DNA from 3 places in the Arthrobacter sp. L77 genome. Region 3 is predicted to be linked to each of the others. Evidence: riboswitches for the same ligand, from Rfam matches in the RefSeq annotation. Region 3 holds a riboswitch; each other region holds the start of a gene.
The links. Region 3 has a riboswitch for cyclic di-AMP ahead of RY94_RS07320 (LysM peptidoglycan-binding domain-containing protein). Riboswitches for the same ligand answer to the same signal wherever they lie in the genome.
Positions count from the first base shown of each region.

Region 1: it holds a riboswitch for cyclic di-AMP, as region 3 does, so the genes downstream of both, RY94_RS03915 (LysM peptidoglycan-binding domain-containing protein) here and RY94_RS07320 (LysM peptidoglycan-binding domain-containing protein) in region 3, are expected to answer to the same signal.
Region 2: it holds a riboswitch for cyclic di-AMP, as region 3 does, so the genes downstream of both, RY94_RS13260 (C40 family peptidase) here and RY94_RS07320 (LysM peptidoglycan-binding domain-containing protein) in region 3, are expected to answer to the same signal.

Region 1 is NZ_JWSU01000004.1:294,051-301,725, reverse strand. Features, by position in the region: gene RY94_RS03930 (sulfite exporter TauE/SafE family protein) at 1-51, shown strand, start outside; gene RY94_RS03925 (MBL fold metallo-hydrolase) at 348-1,757, shown strand; gene RY94_RS03920 (DsrE family protein) at 1,848-2,234, opposite strand; cyclic di-AMP (ydaO/yuaA leader) riboswitch at 2,803-2,972, shown strand; gene RY94_RS03915 (LysM peptidoglycan-binding domain-containing protein) at 2,976-3,833, shown strand; gene RY94_RS03910 (DsbA family protein) at 4,034-4,771, shown strand; gene RY94_RS03905 (cytochrome c biogenesis CcdA family protein) at 4,771-5,637, shown strand; gene RY94_RS03900 (hypothetical protein) at 5,634-6,134, shown strand; gene RY94_RS03895 (GntR family transcriptional regulator) at 6,223-7,002, opposite strand; gene RY94_RS03890 (heavy metal translocating P-type ATPase) at 7,234-7,675, opposite strand, start outside.
Region 2 is NZ_JWSU01000006.1:652,288-659,962, forward strand. Features, by position in the region: gene RY94_RS13250 (alpha/beta fold hydrolase) at 1-1,688, shown strand, start outside; gene RY94_RS13255 (NAD-dependent epimerase/dehydratase family protein) at 1,685-2,650, shown strand; gene RY94_RS13260 (C40 family peptidase) at 3,274-4,128, opposite strand; cyclic di-AMP (ydaO/yuaA leader) riboswitch at 4,132-4,339, opposite strand; gene mutM (bifunctional DNA-formamidopyrimidine glycosylase/DNA-(apurinic or apyrimidinic site) lyase) at 4,449-5,411, opposite strand; gene rnc (ribonuclease III) at 5,412-6,182, opposite strand; gene rpmF (50S ribosomal protein L32) at 6,255-6,458, opposite strand; gene RY94_RS13280 (YceD family protein) at 6,461-7,027, opposite strand; gene RY94_RS13285 (YdcF family protein) at 7,142-7,675, shown strand, end outside.
Region 3 is NZ_JWSU01000004.1:990,477-998,151, forward strand. Features, by position in the region: gene RY94_RS17745 (hypothetical protein) at 1-49, shown strand, start outside; gene RY94_RS07305 (CoA-binding protein) at 46-558, opposite strand; gene RY94_RS07310 (O-acetylhomoserine aminocarboxypropyltransferase/cysteine synthase family protein) at 555-1,934, opposite strand; SAM riboswitch class I at 2,026-2,130, opposite strand; gene RY94_RS07315 (hypothetical protein) at 2,215-2,445, shown strand; cyclic di-AMP (ydaO/yuaA leader) riboswitch at 2,566-2,748, shown strand; gene RY94_RS07320 (LysM peptidoglycan-binding domain-containing protein) at 2,752-3,651, shown strand; gene acs (acetate--CoA ligase) at 3,743-5,689, opposite strand; gene RY94_RS07330 (ABC transporter permease) at 5,680-6,540, opposite strand; gene RY94_RS07335 (aliphatic sulfonate ABC transporter substrate-binding protein) at 6,537-7,574, opposite strand; gene RY94_RS07340 (ABC transporter ATP-binding protein) at 7,663-7,675, opposite strand, start outside.

The sequences.
Region 1 (7,675 bases), 700 kb from region 3:
CTCATCTTCGCCGTCGCTGCGTGGGTCACCGCCAGCACCACCACCGCCTGACACCCTCGTCCTCAACGGCGCCGGCTTCACCGCCGACACCATGGCCGGCGGCATGACCGTTTGGACCCGCGCAGGCCTGCCGATCGACCAGGCCCGCCGCACCTGAGGCGTCTGCCTCCCCATGGACCGGGTGTGTGCTCGGACCCGTCCCGTCCCGGGACCGGTCACGCACCCCCTTCCGGTACCCCGCCCACCGGTACCGCCCCCCTTGCGGTATACCCCTGGGGGTATTACGCTGGAGGAGAGCGGGATACCCCAGGGGGTATCTGCATCCATTCGAACCGAAGGAGTACCCGATGCTGATCGAACGCATCTACGACCAGGACCTCGCCCAGGCCAGCTACCTGATCGGCTGCCAGGCCAACGGGACGGCGGTCGTGGTCGACGGCCGGCGCGACATCGCCGTCTACCAGGACCTCGCCGCGAGGAACAACATGAGGATCGTGGCCGTCACCGAGACCCACATCCACGCGGACTACCTCTCGGGCACCCGCGAACTGGCCGCGGCGACCGGAGCGGCGATCTACGTCTCCGGCGAGGGCGGGCCGGACTGGCAGTACGCCTTCGAGGGCACACGCCTGATGGACGGCGACACGATCACCATCGGCAACATCAGCCTCCGGGCCCTGCACACCCCCGGGCACACCCCCGAGCACCTGTCCTTCCTCGTCACCGACGGCGCGTTCAGCGACCAGCCCGGCTACCTGCTCTCGGGCGACTTCGTGTTCTCCGGCGACCTCGGCCGCCCGGACCTGCTGGACGAGGCCGCCGGGGGCGTCGATACCCGCTTCGAGGGAGCGAAGCAGCTGTTCCGGAGCCTGCAGGAGAAATTCCTGACCCTGCCCGACTACGTGCAGGTCCACCCCGCCCACGGCGCCGGCAGCGCCTGCGGCAAGGCCCTGGGCGCGATCCCGTCCTCCACCGTCGGCTACGAGCGGCTCTACTCCTGGTGGGGCCCCTACCTCGCCGCGAACGACGAGCAGGGCTTCATCGACGAACTCCTCGACGGCCAGCCCGACGCCCACGCCTACTTCGGGCGGATGAAGCGCGAGAACCGCGACGGCCCCGCGATCATGGGAGAACGCCCACCGCTGACCGAACTCGACACCGACCGGGTCGCCGCCGGCCTCGCCGCCGACACCCTGACCTTCATCGACACCCGCACCGCCGACCAGGTCCACACCGGAACCGTCCAGAGGTCCCTGAACATCCCCGCGAACGCCGCGATCGCCACCTACGGGGCATGGGTCGTGAACCCCGAAACCGACCCCAACCCCCTGGTCCTGCTCGCCTCCGACCAGGACCAGGCCCAACAGATCCGCGACCACCTGGTCCGCGTCGGCATCGACGACATCGCCGGATACGTCACCAGCCTCCACGGACTGCCCCTCACCACCCCGACACTGATCCGCCCGGAGGACCTCGCCGACGCCGACCCGGCAATGATCCTCGACGTCCGGAACCGCACCGAACACACCACCGGACACATCCCCGGAGCCCACCAGCTCAACGGCGGACGCCTCATGTGGCACCTCGAGGAACTCCCCACCACCGGCACCATCATCACCTACTGCCAGAGCGGACTCAGGAACTCCGTCGCCGCCAGCGCCCTCCGCCGCGCCGGCTACGACATCGCCGAACTCGACGGCAGCTACAACGCCTGGACCACCTGGCAGCAGGCACGGGAGACCGTGACCACCAACTGAGCAGGCAGAGACCGACGACACGCTGCGGCGGCGGCACGGTAGACCCGGCCGCCGCCACAGCTCTGCCCTCGACCGTGCCTCCTGAACGGATCACATCCTGACGTAGGCCCATCCTTCCCATTGTCGCGATGCCAGATGGGCGACGGCTGCCGACACATGGTCGATGCCGGGCAGCAGCTGGCTTGGCTCCATGTCTGCCGACCGCATACTGTTCTCACACGCGAGGATGCGCACCCCGTGATCCAGGACGTCCGCGATGGCTTCCGTTACCTCGGACCCGCCGGCGAGTATCGCAACGACAGGACCCTGGATGACCACCTCGATGATGCTTCCTGGAGGCAGAGCGGCCGAGGCGTTGGTGGCACTGCGGAGGGCGCCGCCCAACGAACCGGGCTCCGCCGGCCCCGCCGCGTGGATCAGCAAACCCTTCACGTCCGTGGCAGGGCGAACTCCGGGGGTGGAATGGGTAGCGGACACGGAAGCTCCTTCGCAGGCGACCCCGACAGCATCACACCGTCCTGACGTGGATCGGGGGCTGGGGTATGGACTGCATGCTACCGTGGCGAGCTAAATGTCTAGACATATCGAGAAGCGTGGCGCCTTCGGCCTCACGCCCGCTGCCCTACCCAGCGTGACAGCATGCTTTTCTGCCACCGAGCAACCAGGCGCTCAGGGTCGGTGAATCGCGGACGCCTGCGTCAACATCGACCCACGCGGACAACTGCTGCCCGGCTTCGATGTCATGTCCGATGCAAACACCGACAGCCGGAACAACCCTCGAGAACAACTCCCGATGAGCGCCACGGGGCTGCCCTGGATGGCTCATTGAGGGTTTCCCGCCATCGACGGCTGCTCAACCTGAACGCTCGGGGCCACAGCGCAGTCGAACAGGTACGCAGTTGCCGTCGCCCTGGGATATCGCTTCCGGATGAGCCCTGTCACACCCTGTCGCTCCGCGCCCTCCAAATGTTTATACATTTGTGATTTCTGTGTAGATTGAGTTCGTGCTGCCCATCAGGCGCAGCACCCTTGGCACGTTACCGAACCCTGCCGCTTGCCGAGGCCCGTACACCACGAAACTTCGGCAGGGGCGGGGGAACCAGGTTCGGATTCTCACTGAATCCTTGGGGTTAAGCCGCCGGCATCACCGTCCGGCGGCCGGGTGACTCCCACCCGCATCCGACAGCTCACCTCGCAGGTATTGGGAGAGGTCAAGCAATGTCAGACAAGAACACCCGCGGCCGCCACCGGGCCACCACCAGCACCCTGTCCACCCTTTCACGAGGCGTTTCCAGCCATGGCGGGAAGGTGGGCCGCCAGGTCGCCCTCGTCGCCCTGGGATCAGGACTCGTGCTGAGCATGGCCACGCCGGCCCAGGCGGGGGCCATCGCGAATGCCCCCCAGGGGGACAGCGCCTCGGGCGCCGCCTCCTCCCACGCAGGCACGTCCGGCCAGGCCGTCGCCTTCGGGCCGTCCACCCACACCGTGGTCGCCGGGGACACCCTGAACCAGATCGGAGCGCTGCATGGGATCGCGCTGGAGACGATTCTGTCGCTGAACGGACTTCAGATGGATTCCACCATCTACCCGGGAGATGTCATCGCCCTAACCGGGGCGACGAACACCCAGGGCGTGGAACTGATGACCGCTCCAGCACCGACCAGCCCTGCACCATCGGCCGATGTGCCGGACCAGCTGTCAACCATCAGGCTGGCGAGCGCCGACGTCGAACCGGAGGCATCCTCATCGACCAATGGGGCGATTCTCGAGGCGGCCCGGGCACAGATGGGGGCCATCCAGGACTGCACCGTCCTGGGGGAAGTCGCCCTGCGAGCAGCAGGGATCGAAGGGGTCGGCGATGAGTCCCCCGAGTCCCTGATGGCGTACGCGACGCCGGTATCGACACCGAAGCCCGGCGATTTCATCTACTACGCCGACGGCGGGATGGGCTTCTCCCACAACGCGGTCTACCTCGGTGACGGGCAGGCCATCCACAGTGGATGGAACGGCAACCAGACCGTCGTCGAGAGCGTCGATGTCGGATCCGGCCCCGTGTACTACCGCGTGAACGCCTGACCCCGTGACGTCCGCGGTGCCCGGTGGCTCACCTGCTCCCAGGCACCGCGGCTTCACCGCGCCACCACGTGAAGTGGGGGCCGCCGAATACAGCATGCTCACAGCTGGAGCCCAGACTTTACAGGCCGCCACAGGGCCCGTAGCGTCGAATTCGAGAAATGTATAGACATTTGATGTTCCGGTCATCCTGAGGAGTTCGCATGCCATCGCCTTCCACCAGTACCTCCCGTCGTCGACCCTGGACCTTGGTGATCGCCGCCCTCGGAATAGGGATCCTGATGCTGCTGGTGGGGATCTTCGCGTATCAGGGAGGAGCATCCCAGGGGGCCAGTGACACCGGATCATCCTCGCAGGGATCCACCGACTCCGAGGGCGCGCCGCTGGACATGTCCCGGCGGATCGCGGACGACCCCACGGCGCTCGGTGCGGTCGACGCCCCGGTCGTGCTGGTCGAGTACGCGGACTATCGTTGCCCCTTCTGCGCGGTCTTCTCCCGCGAGACCCTGCCACCCCTGGTGGAGAAGTATGTCGAGAGCGGTGACCTGCGCGTCGAATGGCGCGACCTGCCGGTCCTCGGCGGCCAGTCCTCCATGGCGGCTGTCGCCGGCCGCGCCGCCGGGAACCAGGACAAGTTCTGGGAGTTCAACGAAGCGGCTTTCGCCGTCGCTCCCGAACGTGGACATGCCGATCTTCCCCGGGAGCGTCTGGTGGAACTCGCCGAAGAATCCGGGGTACCGGACATGGCGCAGTTCGAAGCCGACCTCGACTCCAAGGAACTGCAGCAATCCGTTGCCGAGGACGCGCAGGAAGCCGCAGCCCTGGGCGCCACCGGAACACCCACCTTCCTCGTCAACGACACCGCACTGATCGGCGCACAACCCCTGGAGACCTTCGAAGAGGCCATCGAAGCCGCACTCAAGACGGCCGACGCCAAGTAATGGGCATCGGATACGCCGGGGCCTTCCTGGGAGGCATCCTCACCCTGTTGAGCCCCTGCTCGGCCCTTCTCCTGCCGGCCTTCTTCGCCTACGCATTCTCCACCAGGACCCGCCTCGTCGCTCGAACGGCCCTCTTCTACCTGGGCCTGCTCTCCACGCTCGTACCGCTGGGGATATTCGCCGGGACACTCGGGTCCCTCGTCACCCAGCACCGCGGCATCCTGGTCGCCTCGGGTGCCGGGCTGGTCATCGCCCTGGGCCTCGCCCAGATCGCCGGACTCCGGCTGCCGTCCCTGCTCCGCACCAACACCCGCACCGGGTCTTCACGGCTCTCGGTCTTCGCGCTCGGCGCTGTCTACGGTATCGCCGGGGTCTGCACGGGACCGATTCTTGGTTCCATCCTGACCGTCGCCGCAGTGGGCGGCAACGCCCTGTACGGCGGGATCCTCCTGGCGATCTACGCTCTCGGGATGGCACTGCCCCTGTTCGCGCTGTCCCTGCTGTGGGACAGGCTCGGCATCTCGGGCCGCCGCTGGCTGCGGCCACCGCCGGTGACCATCGGCCGATGGTCCAACTCCTGGGTCATGATCGTCTCCGGCGCTCTCTCCATCGGCATCGGAGTCCTGCTGCTGGTCACCGACGGCACCGCCGGACTCGGCGGGGTACTCACCGTCACCGACCAGTTCCAGCTCGAGTCCGCCGTGAGCGGGGCAGCTTCGGATATCCCGAACGCCGTGTTCGCACTGCTGGCCACGGTCGTCCTGGCAATCACGGCCGCCCTGTACGTCAGGAACCAGCGGAACGCCCGTCCCGCCGGGAACGATGCCGAGGCGACGTCGTCGGCCGCCACGAAGGAGAACCGATGAGCTCCCGCGTGTCTGTGACATCAGCTCTGCTCCAGTGGTCCGGCCGCCGCTGGCGGGCGGCAATCGCCGCCGCGATCCTCACCTATCTGGTGATCGCAGTACCGACCGACCTCATCGACACACCCCTTTTCAGCCGCGAGATCCCGCCTACGTGGTGGTCCTTCCCGGTTCTCGGGATCACCGCCGCCCTCACAGGACTGCTCGTTGCCACCTACGTCGCCCGCGCGCCCGCCCCGGCCGATGAAGGACACGAGCGGTTCGGGGTAGCCGGCACCGTCGTCTCCTTCTTCGCGGTCGGGTGCCCCGTCTGCAACAAACTGGTGCTCGTGGCCCTGGGCAGTTCCGGCGCTGTGCAATACTTCGAGCCCCTCCAGCCACTGCTGGCGATCGGTTCCATCGGCCTTCTCCTGTGGGCCTTCGTCACACGTGCCACCTCCGAAAACCAGTGCCCGGCCCCCCGGGCTCGGACGGCGACCGCTACCCCGTCCGACGGATAGCTGACAGCTGATAGGAAAGCGGACACCGAGGCGTGATCCCGGCCCCCTTGCCGGCGTCGTCCCGCCCCGCCCGTTCGTCCCGTTCGCGTCACCCCCCGTCGCCCGGAAGCGCCTTGCATCCGAACGCGGTCGAGATGGCGAACCGCTCCCCCAGCACGAAGCTGCGCCTGAACTCCAGCGTCCGGGCCCGGTGACATCCGGTCCGCTCGATGAGGAGGAGCGGAGTACCTTCCGCACATCCGAGCTGCTCGGCCTGCAGAGGGCTTGCTGCAACCGCAGTGAGTTGCTCGGTGCCGCCGTCGAGCACGATGCCGCAACGCCGGTCCAGCGCGCTGTACAGCGCGGTGTCGGTGAAATCGACCTCGAGCAACTCCCGCGTCATGTCGGCGGGCAGCCAGACCTCGTCCAGCCCGATCGGCTCCCCGTCCGCCAGACGCACCCTCGACAGGTGGAAGAGCTCCGCCTGCGCCGCCAGGGACAGTCGCGCGGCCATGGCCGGATCCCGGACGCTATGCTGCTCCAGCACCACGCTGCTGTGCTTCATGCCCGATTCACGGATCGAGGCCAGAAGACTGTAAATGGGCCCATAGGCAGTGCTGCTGCCCGCTACGACAATCGGCCTCTGCCCGGGATGCGCCGTGATGTGCCCCGCATCCCGCAACGGCTTCAACGCAGCCCGGATGGTCCCCCGGCTGACCCCGTACTGCTGCGCCAGCTCCAGTTCACCGGGAAATCCCGAATCGAACGCTCCATTCTGGACCGCCTTCAGCAGATCAGCGCTGACGGCCTTCCACAACGGACGCCCGCTCGTGATCAGGGCTTTACGCTCCAGGTCCGACGACGCCGTAGTGCGGACCGATCCGGTCACATCCGGTCTAGACACAGGGGACCCTCAACTGAAGTGCTGTCATAGTACGACGGTACTCCGGCCCGGCGCCCAGCGCCCCTCCACCGACTTGCACCCCCGGTCAGGAAGCAGCGGACCACGGCACCTCGTTCCGAGCACCCCATCGACGGGTCGAAGAGGTCGTGTACTCCCAATCGGTCCCGGATCGGACGACCCGGACGGCGAGCGGCGAAGCAGAGAAAGTGGGACGTATCAGGAGCCGGTGTCCGCCCTCCTGCCAGGTCGGGCCGGCTGACCGACCCGACCGGCACCCTGCCGGTTGGCGCGAAGCGGTCGGAAGCCGCGCAGGCGCAAACTGTTCGTCACGACGAACACGGAGGAGAAGGCCATGGCCGCGCCGGCGAGCATGGGGTTGAGCAGTCCGGCTGCGGCCAGTGGCAGGGCGGCGACGTTGTAGGCGAACGCCCAGAAGAGGTTGCCCTTGATCGTGCCAAGGGTTCGGCGGGAGAGCCGGATCGCGTCGGCTGCCGCGCGCAGGTCCCCGCGGACGAGGGTGAGATCGGAGGCTTCGATCGCAGCGTCGGTCCCGGTGCCCATCGCGAGTCCGAGGTCGGCCTGCGCCAGGGCCGCGGCGTCGTTGACGCCGTCGCCGACCATCGCGACGACCTTGCCTTCGCTCTGGAGTTGCTTGACG
Region 2 (7,675 bases), on a different contig from region 3:
GCGGCACGTCCGACAGCGGGGCGCCGTACGTCCCGCTCGGCCAGCGGCTCACCGACCTCGCCGCCGGTCCGGACGCCGCACGGACCGCCGTCGCGCAGATGCAGCCCGCCGGCCCGCCGCGGACACTGTCCTGGCGGGACCTCGCCGACGACGTCTCCGCCGTCGCCGCCGGCCTGACCGCGCTCGGCTACGGTCCGGGCAGCCGGGTGAGCCTCCTCGTCCCGCCCGGCGTGGACCTGACCGTGCTCATCTACGCCTGCCTGCGCATCGGCGCCGTGATCGTCGTCGCCGATGCCGGCCTCGGCGCCCGGGGCCTCAGCCGCGCCGTGAAGGGGTCCGCGCCCGACGTCGTGATCGGCATCGAACGCGCCCTCGTCGCCGCCCGCGCCTTCGGGTGGCCCGGACGCCGGATCAGCGCCACTCGCCTGACCGCGGCCACGCGCCGGGCGCTGCGCGTGGAGGCCTCGCTCAATGACCTGCGCGCCGCACGGCCCGCAGCGTCCGTCGTGGAGGCGCCGGCCGCGGATGCCGACGCCGCCATCCTCTTCACCTCCGGCTCCACGGGCCCGGCGAAGGGCGTCGTCTACACGCACCGGCAGCTCTCCGCCATGCGGGACACCGTCGCGGCGACCCTGGGGCTCGGCGAGGGGGCCTCGCTCGTCGCGGGCTTCGCCCCGTTCGCGCTGCTCGGACCGGCACTCGGAGCGACGTCGGTCACGCCGGCCATGGATGTCACAGCCCCGCGGACGCTGACCGCGCAGGCGCTGGCCGACGCCGCGGACGCGATCGACGCGACGGTCGTCTTCGCGTCACCAGCGGCCCTGCGCAATGTGCTCGCCACCGCCGGCGCGCTCACCGACGCAGGCAGGACCGCCCTCGGCCGGATCTCCCTCATGCTCTCGGCCGGGGCGCCGATCCCCGTCCCGCTCCTCGAAGCGGTACAGGACCTCGTGCCGTCCGCCACCCTGCACACGCCCTACGGCATGACGGAGTCCCTCCTCGTCGCGGACATCGACCTCGCGGGCATCCGACGCGCCGCGACTGCCGCGCGGGACGGTCTCGACGGCGCCGGTGGCGGGGTGTGCGTCGGCCTCCCGGTGCACGGCGCCCGCGTCGCCGTCAGCCCGCTCGACGCCGACGGTGCGGCGACGGGCGAGGCGACCACGACGCCAGGGCGGACCGGCGAGATCCTCGTGGACGCCCCCCACGTCAAGGACCGCTACTTCCGACTGTGGAGGACGCAGCAGGAGTCCACCCGGACTCCCCCGTGGCACCGCACCGGCGACGTCGGCCACTTCGACGCCGACGGGCGCCTCTGGGTGGAGGGCCGGCTGGGCCACATCATCACGGCGGCCTCCGGCGTCCTGACGCCCGTCGCCCTCGAGCAGTCCCTGGAGACGATCGACGGCGTCCGGCTGGCGGCCCTCGTGGGCGTTGGCCCCGCGGGCACGCAGGCCGTGGTCGCGGTCCTCGAGACGGACGCCGCGGGACGGCGCCCGGCCCTGGCCGATGCTCCACTCGCGGAGGCGGCACGCGCCACCGCGCTGGGGCACGGCGTCGACCTCGCCGCGGTCATCGCCGTTCCCGCCCTCCCGGTGGACATCCGGCACAACGCGAAGATCGACCGCACGCGCATCGCGCAGTGGTGCGGCCGGTTCCTCTCCAGTGCCCGCCCGGGGTCCCTGTGACCGTCCTCGTCACGGGTGCCAGCGGGATGCTGGGGCGTACCGTCGCCGAGCACCTCCTCGCCGCCGAGGAGGACGTCCGGTGCCTGCAGCGGCGTCCCTCCGGGGTGTCCGGCGCGGAGGACGTCCTCGGATCGATCACGGATGCCGCAGTCGTCGCCACCGCGGTGCAGGACTGCCGCGCCGTGATCCACCTCGCGGCGAAGGTCTCCTTCACCGGGGCGCCCTCCGAGTTCGAGCGCACCAACGTCGACGGGACGCGGATCCTCCTGGACGCCGCCCGCGCGGCAGGGGTCACCGACGTGGTCCATGTGTCCTCGCCGTCCGTCGCGCACGACGGCTCGTCGCTGGTCGGGGCGCCCGCCGGCCCGGCGGGCCCGGCGCACGCCCGCGGCGACTACGCCCGCACCAAGGCCGCGGCCGAGGTCCTCGCCCTGGCCCGTTCGACGCCGTCGTTCCGCGTCGCAGCGATCCGGCCGCACATCGTATGGGGTCCCGGCGACACCCAGCTGGTGGAACGCGTGATCGAGCGCGCGCGTCACGGTCGCCTGCCCCTGCTCGACGGCGGGACCGCCCTGGTCGACACCACCTACGTGGACAACGCGGCGTCGGCCATCGTCGCGTGCCTGCGGCGCATGGACGCGGCGCAGGGCCAGGCGCTCGTGGTCACCAACGGCGAGCCCCGCCCGATCGCCGAGCTGCTCGGCGGGATCTGCCGTGCCGGCGGGGTGCAGCCGCCCGCACGGTCCGTCCCGGGAGTACTTGCCCGGGTCGCGGGCTCCGTGATCGAGCGGGCCTGGCTCCGGCTCGGCAGGACGGACGAACCTCCCATGACCCGCTTCCTGGCGGAGCAGCTGTCGACCGCGCACTGGTTCGACCAGCGCCACACGCGCAGCGTGCTCGACTGGAGCCCGTCCGTGAGCATCGACGAAGGGCTCGAGCGCCTGGCGACGTACTACCGCTGAGGCTCCGTCTCCCCTCGTTTTTCCCTGCGCCTGATGGTGCACGCGGCCTTAGGCGTCGGGTACACCCATCCACCCTGATCGTGCAGTTGTGGTGGGTCCTGCCGTCGACGACTCGCCATACGTGCACAACGAGCATGCTCCGCGCGCCGGGCGAACCCGAGCATGCACCTTCAGGCGTCGGGCACACCCATCCACCCCGATCGTGCAGCTGTGGTGGGTCCATTGGTCGGCAACCCGCCATACGTGCTCACCGAGCGCACACCCATACGCGCCGGGCGAGCCCGAGCACGCACCTTCAGGCGTCGGGCACACCCATCCACCCTGAGCGCGCAGGTGTGGTGGGTCCTGCCGTCAATTACCCGCCATACGTGCTCAACGAGCATGCTCCGCGCGCCGGGCGAGCCCGAGCATGCACCTTCAGGCGTCGGGTACACCCATCCACCCTGATCGCGCAGGTGTGGTGGGTCTATTCGTGGACGACCCGCCGCACGTGCGCAACGAGCATGCGCTGCGCACCGCTGACGCCTTCGGCTTGGGGTGGAACGCAGAAGGACGGGATGCATGATGCATCCCGTCCTTCCGACCGTCTGACTGGTGTCGCCGACCGTGGGCCGGCGGCTCAGTTAGCGGGTGTAGTAACCATCCACCGACATGGCGCTGACCGAGTGGACGAGCGTGCCCTGCGAGGCGTTCAGGGCGCTGACCATCTGGCCGTTGCCGAGGTAGATCCCCACGTGGCTGCCGCCGTTCTGGCTCACCAGGTCACCCGGCTGGGGGTTGCTGGTGGGCGTCATGGAAGCGAACTGAGCCCAGGTGGTGCGGGGCAGGTCGACGCCGTTCTGGGCGTAGGCCCACTGCACGAAGGCCGAGCAGTCCCAGGCACCGAAGGCGGTCCCGCCGTACACGTAGCCCGAGCCAACGCCCTGCATCGCCGTTCCGACGATGCCGCCGCCGGCCACCGGAGTGATCGACGCAGCGGACTGGAGGCTGACACCGGAGGTGGCTGCCGGAGCGGGGGCTGCGGCAGGCGCAGCGGGTGCTGCGGCCGGAGCGGGAGCTGCGGCGGGCAGTGCAACGATCGACGCCGACTGCGCGGAGTACTGCGCGGGAGCCGCGGAACCGCCGAGGGCGATCGACTGGCCGGGGTAGATGACCGAGGCGCTGCCGAGCCCGTTGGCTGCGAACAGCACGTCGACGCTCAGGCCGTGCATCGCGGCGATGGAGCCGAGCGTGTCGCCGGCCTGGACGGTGTGGGTGCCCGCGGCAGCGGAGGAGACGGCTGCCGGCTGCGTAGCGACCTCGCCTGCGGCGTTCGCCGGAAGCGATGCGCCGAACATGATTCCGGAAGCAACGGCGACGACGGCGGCAGGCTTGCCGGCGACGGAGGCGCTTGCGGAGACGGCGCGTGATGCCGTGATGAAGGGGTTGATGCGCGTGGGGACGGCCCGGTGGCGCGCGTTATGGCTCTGCTTGGACATGTTGATGCCTTTCCCAATGCCTGCGAAGTTAGCTGTCGGGTTCGGATGGGACATCCGGACACGCTCTCTGCAAACCACCGTCCCCAGTGCTGGTTTACGCGTGTCTTTACCCCTAGGACCCGTGATCGAGTCCGCTAGTGGTTCCCCCGCCCCTGTCGAATGTGTAGTACGAACGGTCCGTCCTCATCGACAGGGTTAGGCAGTGTGAGGATGGGCGCCCATCCGTTGTGGATCGGACGCGAGACCAACCGTACCGGCTGCCGACGCCGGTTGTCACATTTAGATCACGAGGGGAAAATCACCTTTTTTCCCCTAACACCTCAGATCCGTGCATTGCGTGGTCTGGGCTGGCAGTGCGGGCACAGGTAGGAGGACCTGTTCATGAAGGATTCGCGGCGCACCAGCGTGGTCCTGCCCTCGGCGGCGCACCGTCGGCACGGCCGGCCCTCCCGTCCGTAGGCCTCCAGATCGCGGGCGAAATAGCCCGACGCACCGTTCACGTTGACGTACAGGGAGTCGAAGCTGGTGCCGCCGGCCGCCAGCGCCCGCTGCATCACCGAGGTGACGGCGTCAAGGATGCGCTGTGTGTCGGGCCGTCGCAGGGTGTCCGTGGGCCGCGCATAGTGGAATCTCGCCGCCCAGAGCGCCTCGTCCGCGTAGATGTTGCCGATCCCCGAGATGAGCCCCTGGTCGAGGAGCGCGCGTTTGAGGCCCGTTTTGCGGCTGCGGAGACGCTCGTGGAAGGAGGCCGCGGAGAATCCGGGGTCGAGGGGATCGCGCGCGATGTGCGCGGCCTGGTGGGGAACGAGCGGGAGGTCGGAGATGCCCAACCCACCGGGCAGTCCGTCCGGCGTCGGCTCCAGGTCGGCGACGAACATGCCGCCGAAGATCCGCTGGTCGACGAATCGCAGCTCACCCGGCAGGGCGGCGCCGTCGTCGTCGACCGCCGGGGAGAGCGCGAGGCGGACCTTCAGGTGCTTCTCAAGGGGAGCGTCGGGGTCCTCGACCAGGAGCTGTCCGCTCATCCCGAGGTGTGCCATGAGGGCTACGTGGGGGCGATCTCCGGGCCGGCCGGCGTCCTCGAGCGTCATCCAGAGGAACTTCCCCCGGCGCACCACGTCGCTCACGCGGGCCCCCGCGACGTTGCCGACGAAGTCCTCGACGCCGTCGACGTGCCGCCGGAGCGACCGGGGATCCAGGACCTCCACGGAATCGATGACGCGTCCCGCCACCCAGCGCGCGAGGCCCCGGCGGACGACCTCGACCTCGGGGAGTTCAGGCACTCAGGGTCCGTCGGGTGACGCGGGGGTGCCGGGGATGCCCGTACTGTCGGCGCTGTCGGTGTCGGCCGGACCACCGGGTAGCAGTGGGTCCAGCGGCACCGCGAGGGTCTTCCACGAGGCGGCCGCAGCCGCCTGCTCGGCCTCCTTCTTCGAGTTGCCGCACCCGGAGCCGTACTCCGTGCCACCGATCAGCAGGCGTGCCGTGAACGTCCGGGCGTGGTCCGGACCCGTCCCGTCGACCCGGTAGTCGATGGTGCCGAGCCGCCGGGCGGCCGCCGTCTCCTGGATGCGGGTCTTCCAGTCGGTCCCCTCGCCGAGCACCGCCGCATCGAGCAGCAGCGGCCCGATCAGCCGCATGACCATGGCGCGGGCCGTCTCGATGCCGTGGCTGAGGTAGGCGGCCCCGATGACGGCCTCCATGGTGTCCGCCAGGATCGAGGCCTTGTCGCGTCCGTTGGTCAGCTTCTCCCCCTGGCCCAGCAGCACGTAGCTGCCGAGGTCCAGGGTGCGGGCCACCCCGGCCAGCGCCTTGGTGCTGACCACGGCGGAGCGCCGCTTGGCGAGGTCGCCCTCGGACAGATCCGGGTGGTCCCGATACAGGGCATCGGTGACCGCCAGCCCGAGTACCGAGTCGCCGAGGAACTCCAGGCGCTCGTTCGTCGGGATCCCGCCCTTCTCGTAGGCGTAGGAGCGGTGCGTCAGGGCAAGACGAAGCGTCCCGGTGTCGATATCGACACCGAGACGCTTCGTGAGGTCTTCCGTATTCTTCACAACTGCATCAGCTGATCCAGCAGCGGACGGCCACCGGCAGGCGCGAGGCCTGCCGGGAGCGCGGGTCCGTTGTTAGACGTCGGCTACCTTGCGGCCCTTGTATTCAAGGAACAGCGGGGTGCCGGCGGAATCGGTGACAACCTTGGCCTGGTGGGCGAGGCTGTAGGTGACGCGGCCGTTCTCGAGGGTCTTGACCAGCTTGGGGGCGGTTGCCTTCCACTGGGACCGGCGTGCGCGGGTATTCGCGCGGGACATTTTCCGTTTCGGGACAGCCACGGCTAACTCTCTTCCTTCTCGTCTGACTCTGACTTGGGTGCCGCGTTCTGCTCGGCGGCGGTGCCCGTCAGCCCGGCAAGGGCTGACCAGCGAGGATCCAAAACTTCATGGTGGTGGTCAGGATCATCGTTGAGCCGCGCTCCGCATTCGGAGCACAGGCCCTGACAATCCTCCCGGCACACCGGCTGGAATGGCAGCGACGTAACCACTGCATCCCTCAACACGGGTTCCAGATCGACCGAATCGTTCTCCACCCTGTGCTGTTCTTCTTCCTCTTCCACCGACAGCGACGCTGAGTCGCTGTAGAAGAAGAGCTCCTGGATCTCCACGTCGCGGTCGAACCGCAGTGGCTCCAGGCACCGGCCGCACTCGCCGGTTACTTCGACGTTCGCCGTTCCCGATACCAGGATTCCCTCGTGCACCGATTCGAAGCGCAGGTCCAGTTCCATCTCGGAACCCTCCTGCACGCCGATCAGAGCGACGCCGAAATCCTTGGGTACCGGTGCATGTTCTTCGATTGTCCGCATGCTTCCCGGACTGCGTCCGAGATCCTTGACACTGAACGTCAAAGGCGAACTGAGATCGCTTTTAATGGTGACTCCTGTAGAACATATGACCGACGTACCATCCTAGCCTGATCAGGCGGGCAGGCCCAAAACGGGCGCGGCGTCTAGGCTCGGACCGTGACGTCCGATCCCCTGCCCCCCGCACCGCGTCGACGCCTCCTGCGGGTCCTGCGCACGGTGGGGGTGCTGCTGGCTGCAGGCCTGACGGCCTGGCTGGTCCTCGCCTGGACGCTGTTCTACGATCCCCCGCTCCGCCCGGCGGGCAGGGCCGACGCCGTCGTCGTCCTCGCCGGGGCGGCAGCGGAACGCCTGCCGCTCGGCCGGGAACTGGTCGACGACGGCGTCGCGGACGAACTGGTCCTCTCCTCCACCGGGCTGCCGGGCAATGCGGCGACCGACGCCGTCTGCGCCGAGGAGAACCCCGACATCACCTGCTTCGTCCCCGATCCGCTGACCACGCGGGGGGAGGCGCGCGCGGTGGCCGCGCTGGCGCGGGACAACGGCTGGGACGAGATCGTCGTCGTCACCTCCACCTACCACGTGACCCGGGCGTCGACGAACCTCGCGCAGTGCTCCGAGGCGGACATCACCATGGCCGGGTCGCGGCCCGGGCTCGGGGCGACCGGGTGGCTCGGGCGGTTCGTCGAGGAG
Region 3 (7,675 bases):
CCCCGTCCCGGCGCCGGATGATCCCGCCGGGCTGCCGGACCTCCGCTAGGAGGTGAGCTGCCGCTTGGAGGAGATGACGCCGGTGTTGAACCCGGCGAGGTTGAGCCCGCCGTGGAAGCGTGCGTGCTCGATCTTGATGCAGCGGTCCATCACCACGTCCAGGCCTGCGGCTTCGGCGTCGCGCGCCACGTCCTCGTGCCAGGACCCCAGCTGCAGCCAGAGCGTCCTCGCGCCGACGTCGAGCGCGTCCTGCAGCACCGAGGGCAGGTCGTCGTGCTTGCGGAACACGTCGACGACGTCGGGCACCTCGGGCAGGTCCTTCAGCGACGCGTAGGCCGGCTGGCCGAGGATCTCCTTCGCCACCGGGTTCACGAAGTACAGGCGGTAGGGGGAGGAGGACTGCAGGTAGGTCGCGACGAAGTAGGACGCTCGCGAGGGCTTGTCCGACGCGCCGACGATCGCCACCGACCGCGCACTCCTCAGCAGGTTCAGCCGTTCGGGTGCCGACGGCCCCTCCCAGGTCCGTTCCGGTGTCGTGTTGCCGGTGCTGCTGCTCATGCTCCCACTCCCACTGCCCGTGTTGCCGACGCGTCGTCGTCGTTCTCACCGGCCGCTTCCTGCGGCAGGTCCTCGAAGGCGGCGTCGGAGGCGTTCACCGCGATGTCCAGGGCCTGGTCCAGGTCCCAGAGGATGTCCTCGAGGTCCTCCAGCCCCACGGAGATGCGCACGAGGTCCTCGGGGACGCCCGCCGCGGCGAGCTGCTCGGCCGAGAGCTGCTGGTGCGTCGTCGAGCCCGGATGGATCACGAGGGTGCGGGAGTCGCCCACGTTCGCGAGGTGCGAGGCGAGCTGCAGCGACTCGATGAACTTCTGGCCCGCCCTGCGGCCGCCCCTGATGCCGAAGCTGAACACGGAGCCGGGGCCCTGCGGCAGGTAGGTCTTCGCCCGCTCATGATGCGCATGGGTGGGGAGCCCGGCGTAGTTGACGTATTCCACCCGCGGATCGGCCTGCAGCCACTCGGCGACGGCCAGGGCGTTCTCGAGGTGTTCGTCCAGGCGCTGCGCGAGGGTCTCGACCCCCTGCAGGAGCTGGAAGGCGGACATCGGCGAGAGGGAGGGCCCGATGTCGCGGAGCTGCTCGGTGCGCAGCTTGGTCAGGAACCCGTACTCCCCGAAGTTCGCCCACCACTGGATGTTGCCGTAGGACGGCACGGGTTCGGTCATCATGGGGAACTTGCCGTTGCCCCAGTCGAACCGGCCGCTCTCCACGATCACGCCGCCGAGCGTGGTGCCGTGCCCGCCGATGAACTTGGTGGCCGAGTGGATGACGATGTCCGCGCCGTGCTCGATGGGGCGCACCAGGTAGGGCGTGCTCAGCGTGGAGTCGACGATGAACGGGACGCCGGCGTCGTGGGCGACCTTCGCGAGGCCCGCGAGGTCGGCGATCTCGCCGGAAGGGTTCGCGATCACCTCGGCGTAGACCGCCTTGGTGTTGTCCTGGATGGCGGCCGCGTAGTCCGCGGGGTCCGTCCCGGGGACGAAGGTGGTCTCGATCCCGAACCGGCGCAGCGTGACGTCGAGCTGGGTGACGGTGCCGCCGTACAGCTGGGAGGCCGCGACGATGTGGTCCCCGGCCTGGCAGAGCGCCGCGAAGGTGATGAACTCCGCGCTCATGCCCGACGCCGTCGCCACCGCCCCGATCCCGCCCTCGAGGGAGGCGATGCGCTCCTCGAACGCGGCGACCGTGGGGTTGCCGATCCGCGAGTAGATGTTGCCGTACTTCTGCAGCGCGAAGAGGTTGGCGGCGTCGTTGGTGTCCTTGAACACGAAGGACGTCGTCTGGTAGATCGGGACCGCCCGGGCCCCGTGGGTGGCGTCGGGCGTGCCGCCCGCGTGCAGTGCGCGCGTGCGGAAACCGAAGGAACGTTCTGCCATCAGGCACCTGCCTTGCTGGATTCTGACACTGCGACGGTGGGTCGGAGGTCGGGGTGGGTGCCGCAGGCGGCCGGGACGATGCTCATGGTTCCCTCCATCGTTCTGGCAGTAGCACCCTCATGTCGCCGCGGGGACGCGGAGGCCAGGGTTGCTGCGGCGTCAGTGAGCCAGATCTCTCGGCCGCTCGGGATGGTCGGATCGAGTCTGACACCGGGCCGGTGCAGAACCAAACCATGTGTCCCCGTGTGAGGCAGGGGTTGCGGCGACCTAGGCTGGAGGGATGGAGGAATGGAGATCGGCAAGCCGGGCGCAGGACCGCAAGCTGTGGCAGACGCTCTGGTACGTCGGCGCCGCGCTGACGCTCACGCTGGCCAGCAGCATCCTCGTGGCCCTGGGCGGCTTTGGAGCGGCGGCCACGGACTGGTTCTACGTCCAGCAGGCGGTGCTGCTCTTGCTCAGTGCCGCCGGGACGGTCTTCGCCCTCCGTCGCTGGCGGACGCTGCGCGGCTGAGGAGCACTTCACCTCCTGTTACTCAAATGTGACAGAAGTGACTGCTGTTAGGTATGGTCAGCACGTGCTTCCGCGACCGTGGGGCGCTCCTGGACGGATTGCCGAGCCCTGCCGTCGTCCCGGACTCGTTTGCAACCACGAAAGGCAGGGACGGGGGAACCACTAGTTCCACCGGGCGCGCAGGAGACCCTGCAGGCGCCCTCGGGGTTAAGTCGCACCACATCACCCACGGGTGATGTCCGCGGCCGGGTGACTCCCATCCGAACCCGACAGCTCACCCCGCAGGCATGGGAGAGGTATAGAACCATGTCACGAAACATTTCTTCAGCGCGCCACCGTGCCGACGTCGACGGCAGTCTCGCGCTGCAGGGCCTGTCCCGCGCCGCCAAGGCCCACGCCACCGCCGTAGGCCGCCCCGTCGCGATCGCCGCCGTCACCTCGGGCCTCGCGCTCGGCGCCGTGGGCACCGCCCATGCCGGTGAGTACACCGAGCAGGGCACGACGACGGCCCCCGCGGTCGTCGCAGCACCGGCCGCCGGCGCCGCCGCGACGACGCACACCGTCGTCGCGGGTGACACCCTGGGCGCCGTCTCGGCACGCTACGGCGTCGACCTGACCGCGGTCCTCACGGCGAACGGCCTGTCCGTCGCATCGGTCATCTTCCCGGGCGACACCATCACCATCCCCACCGGCGGTGCCGCTGCGGCTCCGGCCCGGACGGTATCGGTGTCGGTGCCCGTCGCCGCGCCCGCGGCGTTCGTGGCGGCTGCTCCCGCGGCGCCGGTCCAGCAGGCCGCTGCTGTCGCCCCCGCTCCGGCCGTGTCCACGGCTCCGGCGCCGGGCGTGCAGCTGGCCTCCGCCGGCATCACCCCGATCGCGACCTCCGGCAGCGCCGGCGGTACCCTCCTTGCTTCCGCCCAGTCGCAGCTCGCCGCCGGTGCCGTCCAGGACTGCACCATCCTGGTCGAGAAGGCGCTGCGCGCCGCGGGCATCCCCGCGGGCGATCTCGGCCCCTCGCAGTTCTTCCGGTTCGGCCCCACCGTGGGCACCCCGGCTCCGGGTGACCTCGTCATCACCGGCGGTCACGTCGCGATCTACGCCGGCGGCGGCCAGGTCATCAGCAGCGGCATGAACGGCGCGAACCTCACCATGAAGCACTCCCTCTCGGATCTCCCGGGAGCCTCCTTCGTCCGGGTCGCTGGCTGACACCGGAACGAACCACACGCGGGAAGCGGCAGGCGCTTGGACGGGGCCCCTGCCGCTTCCTTCTTTTAACGCCGGATCGCCCGAGGGCGCATCACCGGCGGGACAGCACGTCCTGGATCCCAGGGATGCACCCTTCGTTCTGCAGGGAGGTGGTGTCCCCGAGCGCTGAGCCCTCGTAGAGCTGCGTCAGCAGGCGGCGCATGATCTTCCCGGAGCGCGTCTTCGGCACGTCGGGTACGACGACGACGGCGGACGGCCGCGCGATCGGCCCGATGGCCGTCGCGACATGGGCGCGGAGCGTCGAGGCGACGTCCGTGTCCGGATCGGCGCCCGAGGCCAGCACCACGAACGCCGCGATGGCATGGCCCGTCAGGGGATCGGGCACGGGGCAGGCGCCGGCCTCGGTGACGAGCGGGTGGGCCACGAGCGCCGACTCGATCTCGATCGTGGACAGCCGGTGGCCCGAGACGTTGATGACGTCGTCCACGCGGCCCAGGATCCAGGTGTCGCCGTCGTCGTCGTACCGTGCGCCGTCGCCGGCCAGGAACCAGCCCTGCGCCGCGAACGTCCGCCAGTAGGAGTCGAGGTAGCGCTGCGGGTCGCCCCACACGGTGCGTGCCATCGCCGGGCCGTGACGGTCCACCACGATCAGGCCCTGCACGCCCGGCGGGACGGGACGGCCCTCCTCGTCGACGATGCGCGTGCTGACCCCGGGCAGTGCGCGGGCGGCGCACCCCGGCTTGAAGTCCGCGTCGGTGGGGCTGGGGGAGAGCACGGTGGCGCCGGTCTCCGACTGCCACCAGGTGTCGACGACGGGCACCTCGTCGCGGCCGAGGTTCCGGCGGAACCAGCGCCACGCCTCGGGGTTGACCGCCTCGCCGACCGTGCCGAGCACGCGGATGCTCGAGAGGTCGTAGGAGCCCGGGACGCCGTCCGGGAACCAGCCCATGAGCGAGCGCACCAGCGTGGGCGCGGTGTAGTAGCTCGTGACGCCGTAGCGCTCGATGACCTCGAGGTGGCGTCCCGGATGGGGCGTGTTGGGTGTGCCCTCGTAGAGGACCTGCGTCGCCCCGTTGGAGAGCGGGCCGTACAGCTCGTAGGTGTGGGCGGTGACCCAGGCGAGGTCGGCGGTGCACCAGTGCACGTCCCGTTCGCGCAGCGCCGGGTCGGGGTTGCTGAAGAGATGCTCGAAACTCCAGGACGCCTGCGTGAGGTACCCGCCCGAGGTGTGCACGAGGCCCTTGGGCTTCCCGGTGGTCCCCGACGTGTACATGATGAACAGCGGCGTCTCGGCGTCGAACGCCTCCGGCTCGTGGTGCGGTGAGGCGGTGTCGACGACGTCGTGCCACCACACGTCGCGGCCCTCGCTCCAGCTGATGTCCGAGCCGGTGCGACGCACCACGAGGACGTGCTCGATGCCGTTGTCCCCGGCCACCGCGGCGTCGGCGTTGTCCTTCACGGGCACGGCGACGCCCCGCCGGAACTGGCCGTCCGTGGTGACCAGCAGCTTGGCGCCGGTGTCCTCGACGCGGAAGCGGAGCGCCTCCGCCGAGAACCCGCCGAAGACCAGCGAGTGCACGGCGCCGATCCGCGCGCAGGCGAGCGTGATGACCACCGTCTCGACGAGGACCGGCAGGTACACGACCACGCGGTCGCCCGTCCCGATGCCCAGGGCCAGCAGCGCGTTCGCGGCCCGCGACACCTCGTCCTGCAGGTCCGCGTAGGTGACGGTGCGGCGGTCCCCGGGCTCGCCCTCGAAGTGGAGTGCCACGCGATCGCCGCGCCCGGCCCGGACATGCCGGTCCACGCAGTTCGCTGCGACGTTCAGGGTGCCGCCGGAGAACCACTCGATGGCCGGGATGCTGAGGGTCCCGTCCGCCTGCGGCTCAGCCTTCTCGAAGGAGTGCACGGTGTGCCACGGCGTGTCCCAGTCGAGCCGTGCGGCCTGTTCGGCCCAGAAGGCGAGGCGCCCGGCCTCCTCCTGGGCTGCGGTGGCCGCGTCCGTGCCGGTGCCTGCCGTGCCGGTGCCTACGCCCACCGTCGCACCGCCCAGCGTTCCGCGATGCCGAGGAGCGCATCCGTCGTCTTGCCGATCACGGCGAGCAGGATGATCGCGAGGATGATCCGGTCCACGCGGCCTGTCTGCTGGGAGTCCGTGAGCAGGAAGCCCAGGCCCATGGACGAGGCGATGAGTTCGGCGGCCACGAGGAACAGCCAGGACTGCGCGAGCGCCAGCCGGAGGCCCGAGAACAGCGCGGGCACGACGGCGGGCAGCTGCACCGTGGTCAGCAGGCGGAGGCCGTTGAGGCCGAATGCCCGGGCGGCCTCGACGAGGTTGCGGTCCACGTGCCGCAGGCCGAGGTAGAGCGTGGTGAAGACGGGGAAGAAGGCGCCGATGCTGATGAGCGTGACCTTCGAGTCCTCGTTGATGCCGATCCACAGGACCAGCAGCGGGACCCACGCGAGGGACGGGACGGCGCGCAGGGCCCCCACGGTGGGGGTGAGCAGCACGTCCGCGAGTCGGGACAGGCCCAGGAGCGCGCCGGCGAGCACTCCGAGCAGGGAACCGATGACGAAGCCGAGGACCACGCGCTGGGTGGAGATCAGGATGTGCGTGGCGAGCTGGCCGCGCTCCACCAGGTCCACGGCGGCAGCGAGGACCGACGCCGGCGAGGGGAGCTGCGACGGGCGGAAGAAGCCCGACGCCGTGCTGACGTGCCAGGCCAGCAGGATCAGCGCCGGGACGATGAGCCCGAGCAGCACGACACCGGCCCGGCGGGCCGTCCGGCCCCGGCCCGCGTCGTTCCGAGGCGCCTCGGGTCCGGTCACCGACGCACCGATCGCCGCCAGGCCCTGCGCGCTCACCGGCGCCGCGTGGTCGGCGCTCATGAATCGGAGCCGATGGACGCTGGATCGGCGTTCTCGACGAGCGAGGCGTCGAACAGGGAGTCGAGGGCTTCGTCGATCTCCTCCTGGGACTTCACGTCACCGGTCTCCACGAACACGGGACCGATCTTCTCCAGGACGCTGCGCTGGGCGTCGCCCGGGGCGGGGTCGACGTCGAGGTTCGTGCGGTCGATGATGACCGACTCGGCGATCGCCGGGTCGATCGCGGCGACCTCGGCGAGGATCGCGGCGGTCTCCACGGGGTTCTCCTTCGCCCATTCCCGGGCCTTCTCGTAGGCGTCCACCACGGTCTGGGCGACGTCCGGCTTCTCCTCGAGGAAGTCCTCCGTGGCGTTGAGGAAGCCGTAGGTGTTGAAGTCGATGTCACGGAAGAACAGCTCCGCGCCGTCCTGCTCCGCGGCGGCCATGATCGGGTCCAGTCCGGACCAGGCGTCCACGGCGCCGCTGGCGAGCGCGGCACGGCCGTCGGCGTGCTGCAGGTTCTCGATGGTGACCTCGGACTGGTCCACGCCCGCGGCCTCGAGTGCCTGCAGGAGGAAGAAGTACGGGTCGGTCCCGCGGGTCGCCGCGATGGACTTGCCCCGCAGGTCCTCGACGCTCGTGATCCCGGAGTCGGGGAGCGTGACGAGCGCCGCCCACTCGGGCTGCGAGTAGATGTCGATCGCCTTGATCGGGGAGCCGTTGGAGCGGGCGAGCAGCGCCGCCGACCCGGCGGTGGAGCCCACATCGATCGCCCCGGCGCGCAGGGCCTCGTTGGCCTTGTTCGACCCCGCGGACTGCACCCAGTTGACGGTGATGTCCTGCCCGGCGAGTTCCTCCTCGAGCCACCCCTGCTCCTTGATGATGAGGCTCAGCGGGTTGTAGGTGGCGAAGTCGATGTTGAGCTCCCCGCCCTCCGTGGCTCCGCCGTCGGCGGCCTGCGTGTCGGAGGCGTTCTCTCCGGCCAGGCAGCCGCTGAGGCCGAGCGAGAGGGCGGTGGCGAGGGCGAGGGTCGGCAGGAGGGCACTGCGGTTCATGGTGGTCCTTCGGTGGAGGGTGGGGACAGCGGGCAGGCACGGTGGCAGCGCGGTACGACGGCGCTGCGGGAGGGGTGGGGCGGCGGGACTAGTGGCCGGTG